3 regions of the Nostoc sp. CCY 9925 genome follow, and region 3 is predicted to be linked to each of the others. Evidence: predicted binding sites of a transcription regulator. Region 3 holds the regulator's gene; each other region holds the start of a gene.

Region 1 (4,719 bases), on a different contig from region 3:
ATCGGCTTTGGGAGTAACTTTAGTTAAAAAAGAAAGAAAGCCAATTTTTTCACCAACTTTATTAGCTAAAGCCGCCGTCGCCATAGCTGTATCTGCTTTATCAATTGTTTGATAAACTTTGATTGCAGCCTGGTAGCCATTTTGAGGATCTTGATATAAAGTAACAGCGCGATCGCGGATTTTTTGGATTACCTTAGCATCGCTTTCTCCAGTGATGGCGCGGATATTATTGTCAAACCCCACCAAATTGTTCCATTCACCTGGTGCTACGTAATCAAGAGCTTTTAAAACTTTGACAGTGATATTGTCAGCTGGTAATTCGTCAACCAACTGAATAATAGATTTATCCATCAGCCGATCCTCAAAACTCTAAACGATTCTTACAATACGGATCAGAATCGCGCACATAATAAGTGCCAATTGCTACTTAAAAAAGCAGCAATTGTGGTCAAAGCTGCGTGAATTACTGAACCGTATTAATAGAGTTCCCAGAATTGGCTAAAAAATAACTTCCAAGAACGCGATGTCAAGTTGTCGTTCAAAAGCCAGAATATATAAGGAATCTAGTCAATACTTTTCGGATAAGTGCCAACAACTTCTTTGATGATCTGGGGAAAGGGAAAAGGCAAAGGGGTAAGGGGTGAATTTAAACCTTTTCCCTTTAACCTTGCTTTTTAAAACTTTTAGTTTTTCCAACTCAAAAACCGTGCATAAATATAAGCAATTGTTTCATCAAGAACTGTTCGCACCCCTTGGCTAGAACCCCACCATTTGTTCGGATCGTAATCTTGGGTTTTAGCAGCGATCACACCAACTTGAATGTCAGGATTCAGTATATTTTTAAAAATTAACCAACTCCTACGGGTATGAACGTCCAAGGAAAAAAGATTAATTGATTCTACTTTTAAATTAGAATTGGATAGCCAGCGATAAAATTCGGCAGCAGAGGCATAACTCCGATCTTTAACTACATAAGGTGTGGGAACAGCTACTACTTTTTCTGCTTCTAAACCGAGTTTATTGAAGGTGGCGGCTGTAACTTCTGCAAAATTATTGTATCCAGTAAGATAAGTTCCTTTTCCTAATGTACCCCCGGTAGTAATTATTTGACGATAAGAACCGTTTTTAAATTCAAGTAACGCTTCTTCTATAGCGTAATCTGGTAGCCATCCTTCAACAACTAATATTTCTGCTGATTTGATACGAGAAGTTACGGCGAGATATGAGTGTACATGAGTAATACTCAAAAATATTAAAAAAGCAACCACAGCGATTGCAATCGCCCACCCCGGAGCCGTAAGTGTCCACATTTCTTGGCGTTTTATTAGTTTGACTTTTGGAAATTTTTGACGCCGACGATTTTTTGTCCGCATTAAACTTTGGAGAGACGCTGTTGTTTTAAGTAAGCAAATACAGACTTATCGCCAATATCAGCAGAAATTGGTTGCACTGTTTTTCGCAGAGCAAATACCAAAAACAACGTTGCCCAAATTCCTAATAAAATACCTTCCCACTGAATTGGTAAAACTCCTACTAAATGTCCTAACAATAGAACTGGTACTAGTGGAGTTAACACTTTAGTCTCCAAGCGATTGAAGCAAAAAGCTTCTTTAAAATAAATACCTGTCAAAGCAACGAAAATAAAACCAACTCCAAATAAAGTAAGAGGCTGATTGTAAATAGTAACGGCCAAAGGTTCACTACTAGATAGAGCTAAAATTGCAGATGTGATAGTACCGATCGCCCAAAAAATTTGCAACATTCGGTGTAGTATTATCATGTAGATATGAATGGTAAATAAACTTACACTGAGAGCCAAAATAAAACAAGCATATAGAGGTGTCAGCGCACTTAGAACAGTCGGGTTATTGTTGAGCAAAACCAAACCGCTACCGACGGCAAAGCTGAGTGCAGCTATCATTAACCCAGCGCGGTAGATAATTACCCCAGTGCGATCGTTTGAAGTGATTGTAAATTCTCCAAACTGACCTTGATAAACTTGTGGTGCAGGTAGTGTTTGCGTAGTCATAGCGAAAGATATAGTTATGATTGCTTAGTGGAGTGGTACGGTAAATTGCTGAATGGTTACTTTTATTATTATGGGCAATGATACGAATTTAATGTGAGTATTTCTAAAAGTATGCTCTAGGATATATGAATAATCGGATTTTTCAATCTAGGATGTGTTGACAATTGACAGTTGACAGTTCTGATGAGAGCCAGTTGCTTCAACTCTTTGAACCACCAAGAGTACACTGGCTACTGTCAACTGTCATCAGTTAACATTCAACAAACAGTTCTGATTTTGTCAGAAAAACAAGACTTGTAGCGCATCTTGTAAATTCAGCTGTAACTGTGAGTGAGCATTGCCGCTATTAACAGCAATTTCCACCCACCCGTGACTGTCAATTAAAGCCATCGCCTCTCCCTCTTTGACATTACTATAAGTTTCACATGCTGGTATACTCAACCCAGCAGCCTGTACGTACCAGCTTTTACCTTGGACGTAACTTCCAGGAATGTTGCTCACTAAATTGCCAAAGCCATCGATATATTGAATGGAACCCAGTACACCAGTTGTTGTTTGCTTGCACTCGGCAATATCCAGCTTAACCAAACTGGCTGGATCGATGTGTTGTCCTAGCTGTTTGAGAGGGACACCACTAGCAAGATTAGCTCCCACTGGTGCAAAGATATCTCTACCGTGAAAAGTCTTGCTTGGTTGGGGAGTTCTCCAATAGTTAAGATTTGTGACTTCCACGACTGCGATCGCCGGACTTTGACTTAATACTCCGCTGAAAATGCCATTATCTGGTCCGACGAGAAACCCTTGAGCAAATTCTACTGCGATCGCCCGTCGCCTGCTGCCCACACCTGGATCTACCACTGCTACATGCACTGTCCCAAGTGGGAAATAAGGATAAGCATTCATCAAAGAAAACCGGGCTGCGGCTATGTCTTGGGGTGGAATTTGGTGGGTCAAGTCTACCACCATGATTTGAGAGTTGATTTGAGCTATGACTCCTTTCATTACGCCCACATAGACATCGCGATCGCCAAAATCGCTCAGCAAAGTCACCACTGGTTGTTGACCGATGCAGTTTTCATACATAATTTGACTAAAATTTAGATAAAATCAAAAATTTCTGTAGCAACAGCTACAAAATATATGCTATGTTAAGAATACAAGACATAAAGACAAACAATTAAAGAGGTAATTCTTATGAGTCAAGGTAGATTACAGGCTGCCAGGAAGGCACAAGAAGCTCACAGAGAGAATATTCAAAAAAGCTTAGAACATCGCTTGCAAGTAGCCAGAGCAAAGGGCGACGAACAGCTGATTCGTCAACTAGAAGCTGAGATGAGGTATTCCAGCTAAATCAAGTTTTCACTGTTCATAGTTTTGTTGTGTACCCCGCCACGGCGGGTTTTTTGTTTTCAGGGAGTTTCCAGGTAATAGCGCCAATCAGCTGTACGGCCCTACCTTTTTTACCAAACTTTACTCATATTCAAAATAAAACCAGGCAATATCGGATCGCCACTAACGCTAGCAGGATTATCCAAACATTCCTCTGATAATCCAGGACGATGAATATAAACTTTGCGTTGCTTACGGTCAATTAACCAGCCTAACTGTATTCCTGGCTCATTCATATATTCCTCCATTTTTTCCTTCAAAGTTTGGAGGTTGTCGCTAGGAGATTTGAGTTCAACTACAAAATTTGGACAAATGGCAATACGGTTCGGATAAGCAGGGGAGGCAGGGGAGGAAAAAGGATCTATTGTTCAGTAATTCTTCTCTCCCCATGCTCCCCCTGCCTGCCTCAACAAAGAAATTCCTTAAGCGAACGGTATTGGGCAGCCTTGCGTCTAATGCAGGAAATCATTTTCAGATTTACTTGTTAGGCTGAGGAGTTAACCGCAGATAGGGTTTAACTTCCTCATAGCCTTTGGGGAATTTTTCTTTGAGGACTTCTGGATCTTTGAGTGAGGGGACAATTACACAATCGTCTCCATCTTTCCAGTCAGCTGGGGTCGCCACGCTGTAGTTATCAGTCAATTGCAGAGAATCAATGACCCGCAAAAGTTCGTCAAAGTTGCGTCCTGTGCTGGGGGGATATGTGAAAGTGAGACGGAGTTTCTTATTAGGGTCAATTACGAAAACCGATCGCACTGTTACAGCTGCGTTGGCATTGGGGTGGATCATATCATAAAGGTCAGAAACCTTGCGATCTTCATCTGCCAAAATTGGGTAGTTAAGAGTCGTGCTTTGAGTTTCTTCGATATCTCCTATCCAGCCGTTGTGTGATTCAACATTATCAACGCTAAGTGCGATCGCTTTGACATTGCGCTTGTCAAATTCTGGTTTGAGCTTGGCAACTGTGCCGAGTTCTGTTGTACAAACAGGTGTAAAATCAGCGGGATGAGAGAACAGCACAACCCAGCTGTCACCTGCCCATTCGTAAAAATCGATGTCGCCGTGTGTTGAGGCTTGTTTAAAGTTGGGTACTGTATCACCTAAACGGAGAGCCATGTGAGATTCCCTGTAGTTAGAAAAGCATATGTGTTCTACTTTGCCATCATGACATAAAACCCCTATTCCCCAATCGGGCTTTAGCGGTTTGAAACAAAATTTTAGGTTGTTAAGACTCTCGTATAAGGGACTGGGGACTGGGGAGATGAGAAGATGGGGAGATGGGGAGTCAAGAGTGAGGAGTG
Region 2 (4,719 bases), on a different contig from region 3:
TTATCTTCCTGCCAACACCCCAGCATATACTGATTTTGCCTTGCAATGAACAGAAAAGCAAACATAAAAATTTTGCCCTGCCAATCTTGCCAGGGCGAAAAAAGTTTCAAATGTCAATTTAGTATTAATCCTCTGATTTTCTAGACTCCGGAGTACTCGCGGGTGAAGGTAGCCAATAGGCAAGTACACCTGATAAACCACTCCAGTACACTGACTGGTTTTGGTTATTCTGGCGATCAATAAATATTAGGGAACTACACAATCCAATCATTAAGGTACTAAAAAACACTTGTATACCAAATTTCCAAATTTCTAGTTTTTTCATAGTGTAAGACTTCCAATCCAGATTCATTTCATCTGATAACAGTTCTGATATCACCTTTTAGGTGGATGTTAATATGAGCAACTGATGTTAGTCTTCACGTTGTATTTTGAAAATTTCGGAAAAGCACTACGAACACATTTTAATTATTTGCTATATAACCTCCCAAAAAGAGGGGAAATTTACACAAAAAATCAGTCAAAATAAGTATAGATTTTTGGCTAAATTTTTGCTCTGAATTTGTCTTTCTACGGTTTATTGATGCGATTAAGTAGCCAAAGTGACGCTACAAGCCCTGCAAAGTGCGCTGAGACAGTGTTAGTGTTTGCCTGTACAACAAGCATATCTAGACCGCTAATAATTCGAGTTGGGTCAAAAAATTGGGTAGTTATCGCTTGGGGAGATATAGATCTTGCTACCAGCGTACCAACGATCGCCTGCGCCCCCAAAAGAGTCACCAGCGTTCCTCCTAAATTCACCCACAGTCCTAAGCGTAATACTTGCACAGTCTCGCTTTTACGAGGGCGGTTGCTAGGATTGGAAGATTCCAATTGCTTGCCAATTCTGGTGTAACGGTAAGCTAAGTAAATGCCCACGCCTAAAATAACCAATCCACAAACTGCTAAAAATACGCCAAAGCCAGTCCCAGGATTATTACTAGGGCTGCCAGTTCTTTGACTAAAGATACCGAACAGCAGCACAATTATGCCAGAAACAACACCTAGTACTAGCTGAATCCAAAAGCTAATCCAACCTGCAAGGCGAAAGGTTTGGGCAATTGCCCGGAGATTAGAAGAAGACGATGGGGCATCGGGAGTTTGTGACATATAGTGAATCACCAATGTGCTAGGTGCTTTTAAGGGAAGTGGGGAGATGGAGGGTAGAGGAGCAGAGGTCTATGGTAGAACCCCTAACACAGGACGGGGGAGTAGAGGGGCAAAAATAACTCCTTACCAGAACAACGGAAACGTCTCCGGTTCTGCTCAAAAGTCAACATTCCCAATGTCCCATACGCATTTAAAGTGTTAGAACTTCTCCCACTATGTTCCTTTTCTTTCCCCTCCCCTTTGGCTCTTTTTGATAAATTTACTATCACATTTACCAGATACCACAAGAGGATCTCAACCCTAGAAAATTATTAATAGTTACTACCCAGGTATGTTTACAAAAGTAGCAGTTTGAACATAAACATATTCTTTAGCTTCAGTTTTTAAAATTTGCATTGGGAAAATCACTGTAAAAAAAAGTGTTTATTAAGTTTTACAGACAAAATAGCATTTTACCTGTAAAATTTCTTCGATGGCATCTTATTGCTTAAGCAGTTCTAATAAACTCGGCATCGCTTAACACCAAAACAGTGACTTCCCCACTGTCTGTTCCCTCCTCACCATACCTGATTTAGCTTGGGTAGGAGAATACTATCCTATACCCTGAAACTCACAAACCAGTTCCACAACTTCAAAGGCGTGGGCAATCATTTGGTGTTTTCGCTTTGGAAATTTAGCTTAAGTAGCTTTATATATTACTCATCTAAGAGTAGCACTATATACTGACTACGAGGATTGTAGACCTTACCCTAAGGCATTTTTTTAGCCATTCACTAACCATGAAACTTGAGGATATATATCAATTCTTTGAAAATCCTCCGCCAACTTACCTTTGTCAGGAATTAGCAGTTTGTTACATACTGTCTATTTTGTTAGAAGGTGAATCCTACGGCACCGAGTTAATCCAACGATTAGAAACTGAATATCCCACCCATAGGCTTTCCGATACTGTACTTTACAGTGCAATCAAGTTTCTGGAAGACGAAAGGGCAATCAATGGATATTGGAAAAAACTCGAAGGACGGGGACGCCCCAGGCGGATGTACCAAGTTTCTCCAGAATGGCAAGTTCAAGCGCAGAATTTAGCTTTTCTTTGGCAAGACTACATCAACGGGCGAACAAAGTAACGAATAATTGATAATGAATAAGTCTCCTCCAGTCAAACAATAACAATTAGTTATGGATACTCCTATTCTGCCATCTACGTTGCTGCTCACCTTGTTGTTATCGGTTGGGCTGTTTTTCTTTATTCGTGCTTCAACTAAAGACCGCACAGAAACAGCACACTTAGTATCCGAACAAGACGAAGCCGCTTTCATGTCTCAATTAAGAGAGTATTTTCGATCGCGGTCTTACCGAGTGGCAGCGGTAGACCGAGAACAAAACCAAGTGACTTTTGAAGGTAATGTTCGCCCTAGCTGGTTCTTAGCTATATTTCTCACCCTACTGTCAGCTACTGGTATTGTTTGTCTCTCACTAGTGGTGTACCTACTTTTTCCTAGCTTTAGTAGCTTAATTCTTGCTATGGTACTGCTCTCACCTTTGAGTGGTGTGTTTTATTGGAAAAAATCTGGAAGACTTGAGAAGGTGTTGCTCAAGGTAGAAACAACTCAGAGCGAACAAACCCCCTCAAGTAAGGTTACTGTAGTTGCCCATCGAGATGAACTCACTGAGTTACGGAGGACTCTACAGTTAAAGGCTGGTAAATAATTGTTGGTTTTTATGACCATCTCTTAACTTATGAGGTATTCCCTTTATGACCTGACCTACTCTGAAGGCAATGAAAAGTAGTAAGGAGGAAATCAAAACTGCTGCTTTGCCAATTTTATCCATAACTCCCGTTGTGAGTAAAAATCTGAATTGATTGATTTCAATTCGTTGACAGAGCTTGCCTTCCAATCTATTGGATAAGAGCGCAACTTCACTAGCGCTTTTTGATGCGCTTGGCTCTATATCCACTCCTTTATACATCTTTCAAGCAAGTACCAAGCCATGCAAGCTAGCGTGGTTTGACACGTATTGCCTTTTCAAGTGCCCAGAATAGGCTGACTGGCAAATCACCTACAAACTAAAAAAAAATTAAATTTTGCATAAACTTAGCAACTTTGCCAGTTAATTAATAGTCAGGGACCACATTCAATGCTTGAGATGACCAATTTTTCATCGAGCAGTTAAAGCAAGGGGTTCTTGACCTGGAGGAGTTTCTAAAGTCCTCAGGCTGGGAAACAAGAAATGGTTTTCCTCTACGTATTGAGCACCAAACAGTCCCTTTTCTGCCCAAAAATAACGGTCTGTGGTGTGTTCGTTTCGCTTTACGAGTAGCAATGCTGGTGGCAATATCCCTTCAGCTTGAATGAACCTTCTCGCTGCTGTCACAGGTTTTTCTTCGCCACTTTCGATGCTATATTGAGGCACATGTTCCAGAATGCGCCGTCCTTCCTGACGACGACGACTTTTTCTTTTGCGTCTCCTTGCCAACCTATTGTCCTCCTCTTTCAAGCTATAGATTGTAGTGATAGCTACAAAATCCGTCGTCATTATAGAAGTTCTAGTTCAAAAAATCAATAGTTTTTTAACTTTTGATCCAATTAAAATTAATATCTTTAGAGGTATAGATAAAACAAAACTTTCTAACGATAATAATTCGCTGGTACAAAACATCACTCAGAAGATTTCAGCTAAGCTGTATTAAAAGAATGAGGTAAAAACTAACTATCCTCTCTTAATGATGCCTCAAAATCTGTAATCTTGAGCAAGAGCTAAAAAATGTTAATGTCTGCCAGTTCTGATTTTCTTGCTTTGTGCCGGGAGCAAATAGCACTGCTGGCCCAAGGGCTGGGAGCAACTTTAAGTATTGTGTACCTAACACAAGAATTGGTAGAGACTCCCTCTGGTGAGGCAAAACTGATTCCTGTGATGATTTACCCGGAAACAGCATTATTACCGCAAACAGAGGAAACTGCCGGCACAGTACCTAAGCAGCTTCAAGTTGGTAATGTATTGGTATTACCTAATCATCACCAAAGGTTATTAACACCAGGATCGGAATCTTCAAATTCCTCATGGGAGTCTGAGATACCAGATGCATCCCAACCTTATTTACAAGAGGAATATCTACTAAGTGGTAACCAAATTGTTTTACCTCTGGTCTATGAGGGTGTGATGATGGGGTTGCTAGTAACTGGTAGGAAAGACCGAGAATGGAATGAACACGAGCAAAGTCAGATTCAACGCATAGCCCAAACACTGGCGATCGCTTGCATTTTAGATCAGCGACGAGCATGGTTACAACATCAGCTGCACGAACAACAAATTCTTCAAGAAAAACAGCAGGATTTGTTAGATAACCTGTTACATCAGTTTCGTAACCCATTAACAGCGTTACGGACTTTTGGGAAACTTTTGTTGAAGCGACTCAAACCAGCAGACACTAATCGGGATGTAGCAAATAGCATAGTGCGAGAAAGCGATCGCCTCCAAGAATTACTACAACAATTTGAGCAAGTAATTGATTTGACACAGGCAGATTTAGCACCACTGCATCTACCTGATGAAGTATTTCTAGAAGCA
Region 3 (4,719 bases):
GGACTGAATTTTTACCAATACCCAGTAGCTAATCCCCAGTCCCTAATTACATTCCCATAATTTCATATCCTGCATCTACATACAGAACTTGTCCGGTAATGCCACTGGACAAATCACTGCATAAAAAAGCCGCAGTGTTGCCCACTTCAAGCTGAGTGACAGTCCGTCGCAGGGGAGCTACTTGCTCTACATGATGAATCATATCTAATATTCCGCCCACTGCTGAAGATGCCAAAGTCCGGATAGGGCCTGCGGAGATTGCATTGACGCGGATATTTTGCGGCCCTAGTTCGGCGGCCAGGTAACGCACACTCATTTCTAAACCTGCTTTGGCAACTCCCATGACGTTATAGTTAGGGATTGCCCTGACACCTCCTAAATACGTCAGGGTGACAATACTACCTCCCTCGGTCATCAAGGGTTTAGCTGCACCGCTTAACTGCACCAGAGAATAAGTACTAATCTCTAAAGCAGTTTTGAAGCCAGAACGAGAGGTTTGACTAAAATCTCCTGTCAAATCCTCTTTGTTGGCAAAGGCTAGACAATGAATCAGGATGTCTAGCTTTCCCCACTTATCGCGTACTGTTTCAAAGGTAGATTGAATTTGTTCGTCGTCTTGAACATTACAGGGAAGAAATAAGCTGGGGTTGAGGGGTTGGACTAATTCGGCAACTTTTGTCTCCATTTTGCCGCGTTCATCGGGCAGATAGGTAATTCCCAGATTTGCTCCTGCTTTGTGCAACTGTTGGGCGATGCCCCAGGCAATGGAGCGGTTATTGGCAATACCTGTAACCAAAGCATTTTTTCCAGTCAGATTCAGCATAGGAATTGTTAATGCGATCGATGATTAGGAGCATACTAGAATCTGAGGCTAGTTTGTCTTCGTTTTACACAGGATTTGCAAAAATGAATATTGGTAAGGGTCTTTGCTGTCAGAAAATTCTTGATTCTTTCTAAAGATATTCTCAAGTTGTCTTTATTTGTTCTTCAAAAAAGCTTTTTAATACAGCTACTTGGAACCGTTTATCAACAATTTATAGCTGAATAGATCGACAATTATGTATCATTATAAACAAAGAGTTAGGAAGCAATTAGTTGGAGTATAGGAAAGTACAGAAAGGTTGACGGTGCTTTATTGAATTTTCAGGTGTATTCTTAGGTAATTAGTTTTTGTTTTTCCGGCATTGGGTAGGGGAAGGGAGATGATCGTGACACAAGATAAAGCCCTAGCAAATGTTTTTCGTCAGATGGCGACCGGGGCGTTTCCGCCAGTTGTGGAAACGTTTGAACGCAATAAAACGATCTTTTTTCCTGGCGATCCTGCCGAACGAGTTTATTTTCTTTTAAAGGGTGCTGTGAAACTTTCCAGGGTGTACGAGGCAGGAGAGGAAATAACGGTAGCACTATTGCGAGAAAATAGTGTTTTTGGTGTATTGTCATTGCTGACAGGAAATAAATCGGATAGGTTTTACCATGCAGTTGCATTTACCCCTGTGGAATTACTGTCGGCACCAATTGAACAAGTTGAGCAAGCACTCAAGGAAAATCCAGAATTATCAATGTTAATGCTGCGAGGTCTGTCTTCGCGAATTTTACAGACAGAGATGATGATTGAAACTCTTGCTCACCGAGATATGGGTTCCAGGTTGGTGAGTTTTTTATTAATTCTTTGTCGTGATTTTGGAGTTCCCTGTGCAGATGGGATCACAATTGATTTGAAGTTGTCTCATCAAGCGATCGCTGAGGCAATTGGTTCGACTCGTGTTACAGTTACAAGGCTACTAGGGGATTTGCGTGAGAAAAAGATGATTTCTATCCACAAGAAGAAGATTACTGTGCATAAACCCGTTACCTTAAGTCGGCAGTTCACATAAAAACAATTGGAGTTAGCGGAGTCGGCACGTGTTGTGTTTTTCAAGATCGCACTAAATAGCTAAAGGAAAATCTAAAATTGAGTAATTTCAGCTATTGCCAACCTCCACTTCTCCACAGAAAATGCTTAAAAGTAGTAGGCTGTATCTGGAAGGATTTCGGTAGCTAAACATGACCACCGGATACATCCTCATCGCAGCAATTTTAATTCTGGGAGGCGTAATTGCAACCGTGGGCGATCGCATCGGCACACGAGTTGGCAAAGCCCGCCTCTCACTCTTTAACCTTCGCCCAAAAAATACCGCAGTATTAGTAACAATTTTTACTGGCGGTTTGATTTCAGCATCAACCTTAGGGATTTTATTCGCTGCTGATGATAAATTGCGGCAAGGAGTCTTTGAGTTAGAAGATATTCAAACAGACCTCAGGCAAAAGCGGGAACAGTTAAAAACCGCAGAAACCCAGAAAAGTCAGGTAGAGAGTCAGCTAAATCAAGCAAGAATCGCCCAAGCAAAGGCACAACAAGACTTGCAAGCAATTAATCAATCCTTGCAGGCGGTCAATGCTAAGCAAAGGGAAACTCAAGCCCAGCTTAACCGCACCATTGAGCAGCAAGCCCAAACTCAAACTCAACTCCAGCGCACTCAGGGGCAACTAAATATAGTTGTCAGTCAGTACCAAAAAGCCATAGCTGAACTGCAAAGCGTTTACAATCAGCGACAGGAACTACAGGCAGCAGTTGAACTACTAAAGACAGAACGTCAACGACTGTATGCTGAAGCGAAAAAAGCGATTGACGAAGCCAAAACAGCTATCGAAAAACGGGATCGCGAACTTGCCAACCGCCAAGAAGTGATAGAAGCACGTGATCGCAAAATTGCCCAACTCGATCAATTGATTCAAAAGCGTAATTTAGAAATTACAGCTAGAGAACAAGTGATTGCCAAGCGGGAATCTCGCCTCAAAGAATTGGAAGCACAACAACAGCAACTAGAACAAGAAGTTGCAAGGCTGGAAAAATATTATCAATCCTACCAAGACCTGCGTTTGGGTAAGCTAGCCTTAGTTCGCGGTCAAGTTCTGGCTGCTGCTGTAATTCGTGTTACCCAAGCTGCTGCGGCTCGTCAGGCGGTGGTACAACTTTTACAACAAGCTAATCGCAACGCCAACCTCGAATTAAGTGAGCCTGGTGGAAATTCTGCAAATGTAGAGCTTGTGCGCGTAACTCAGGAAAGAGTTGAGCAATTGAGCAAGCAAATTGAGGATGGTCGAGAATACGTGGTGCGAATTTTCTCGGCAGGTAATTACGTTAGAGGAGAAAAGCAAATAGAATTCTTTGCCGACATAGCCAGGAATGAACTGGTTTTCTCTGGAGGCGCTCAGTTAGCCACAACTACTGCTGACCCTAAAAACATGACATCCTATCAATTACAGCAGCGATTGGAAATACTGATTTCTGCTTCCCAATTTCGTGCCCGTAACGCCGGAATTGTCGAAAATGTACAAGTAGATGGCACTTTTCTGCGTTTTGTCGCCCAATTAAGGCAGTATAATCAAGCATTGGAAATTAAAGCGATCGCCGCAGAAGACACTTATACAGCGGGGCCGTTGAGAGTCAAATTAGTAGCAGTAGTCAACGGACAAATTATTTTTAGTACTTAAAAAACAAGTCAGAAGCGGAGCGTCTCCGGCTCCGGTCAGAATTCAGAATTCAGAATTCAGAATACAATTAGTGGGAGATTCAGCGGAAAGTCACCAGTGGCGGCTTACGCCGTAGACGCCAAAAGGGCAGCTTACCATAGGCATCATAACTTTCCAAGACAGTATTTATGGGGTCATTAATTTTGAATTTTGAATTTTGAATTCGGAGCGAAGCGACGTGACTTTCCGTGAATTTTTACCGACACAGCCAGTGATCTTGGGTTTTGATCCAGGTCGAGATAAGTGTGGTTTAGCAATAATGGGACTGGATCGGCAGCTATATTATCATCAAGTCGTGCTGGCAAAAGAGGCGATCGCTACCATTGAGACACTGCGTCAAAAATTTCCCATCTCCTTGATGGTGATGGGCAACCAAACAACAGCCAAGCAGTGGAAGCAACAACTATATCAAGAATTACCAGAACCCTTGAATATCATTTTAGTAGATGAGCGTTACACAACCTTAGAAGCACGCGATCGCTATTGGCAAATGTATCCACCCAAAGGGCTAATAAAACTATTACCACAGGGCATGCGACAGCCTCCAAGGCCAATAGATGACATTGTTGCCATCCTGTTAATCGAAAGATACTTAAATCGCCTCACTGAATCAGCAGTGAGGAGTGAGGAGTGAAGAGTTAGCAATTAATATCTTCACAACTCCAAACTCCTAACTCTTAGAGTTCCGCCCGAATAGTAAAAGCATAGTCTCCTCCAGGCTCTAGTTGATAATCTTGTTTCTCCAAAAATCGACCGAGGGGTTCTTTGATTAAAGCGCGACCTTGGGAGGGCTTGACGGCAAGTTCTCCCCTACGAAAATGCCACTGGAAATGCCACTCAAACTCACCTGCACTCACTTCACCTTCAAGGAAGCCGTGTTGCCAGGATTGGCGGGTAATTTTGACATGGGCAATGGTTTCTGGCAGACGTTTGGCACTCACAATGCTTTATGTCAAGTGTGGAATAAGTAGCCTACATAATTAATTGGCTACTTATTTTATTTACCAAACATAGCTTAAATAGACAAACTGACAAAATGGGTATTTGTAATTGAGGGGGTTGTATTAATCAGGCGGAAGACTTGAGGGTAGGGAAGCTGCGGGGATAGCTAAAAAATTTTTAACTCAGTGCTTCATAATTAGGTCA

The links. Region 3 encodes NtcA, which controls nitrogen genes in cyanobacteria. Its sites were predicted from a motif close to TNTGTANNNNNNNNTACANA; they were not measured.
Region 1: ACM0OY_RS35410 (S-adenosyl-l-methionine hydroxide adenosyltransferase family protein) is a predicted target of NtcA. The motif match lies at 3,146-3,165, and genes of this name have one in related genera.
Region 2: ACM0OY_RS13465 (DUF3155 domain-containing protein) is a predicted target of NtcA. The motif match lies at 3,656-3,675, and genes of this name have one in related genera.

What each region holds. Positions count from the first base shown of each region.
Region 1 is NZ_CAWUDO010000131.1:3,302-8,020, reverse strand. Features, by position in the region: gene ACM0OY_RS35425 (Tudor-knot domain-containing protein) at 1-351, opposite strand, end outside; gene ACM0OY_RS35420 (YdcF family protein) at 684-1,373, opposite strand; gene ACM0OY_RS35415 (DUF2301 domain-containing membrane protein) at 1,373-2,029, opposite strand; gene ACM0OY_RS35410 (S-adenosyl-l-methionine hydroxide adenosyltransferase family protein) at 2,309-3,112, opposite strand; gene ACM0OY_RS35405 (hypothetical protein) at 3,224-3,379, shown strand; partial or broken gene ACM0OY_RS35400 (Uma2 family endonuclease) at 3,490-3,732, opposite strand; gene ACM0OY_RS35395 (peroxiredoxin) at 3,896-4,534, opposite strand.
Region 2 is NZ_CAWUDO010000020.1:98,949-103,667, forward strand. Features, by position in the region: gene ACM0OY_RS13440 (hypothetical protein) at 125-325, opposite strand; gene ACM0OY_RS13445 (DUF3611 family protein) at 571-1,149, opposite strand; gene ACM0OY_RS13450 (PadR family transcriptional regulator) at 1,929-2,276, shown strand; gene ACM0OY_RS13455 (cofactor assembly of complex C subunit B) at 2,329-2,859, shown strand; gene ACM0OY_RS13460 (hypothetical protein) at 2,842-3,120, opposite strand; gene ACM0OY_RS13465 (DUF3155 domain-containing protein) at 3,310-3,627, opposite strand; gene ACM0OY_RS13470 (ATP-binding protein) at 3,916-4,719, shown strand, end outside.
Region 3 is NZ_CAWUDO010000013.1:56,969-61,687, forward strand. Features, by position in the region: gene fabI (enoyl-ACP reductase FabI) at 47-823, opposite strand; gene ntcA (global nitrogen regulator NtcA) at 1,203-1,874, shown strand; gene ACM0OY_RS09630 (DUF3084 domain-containing protein) at 2,044-3,534, shown strand; gene ACM0OY_RS09635 (resolvase) at 3,752-4,207, shown strand; gene ACM0OY_RS09640 (DUF3146 family protein) at 4,251-4,514, opposite strand.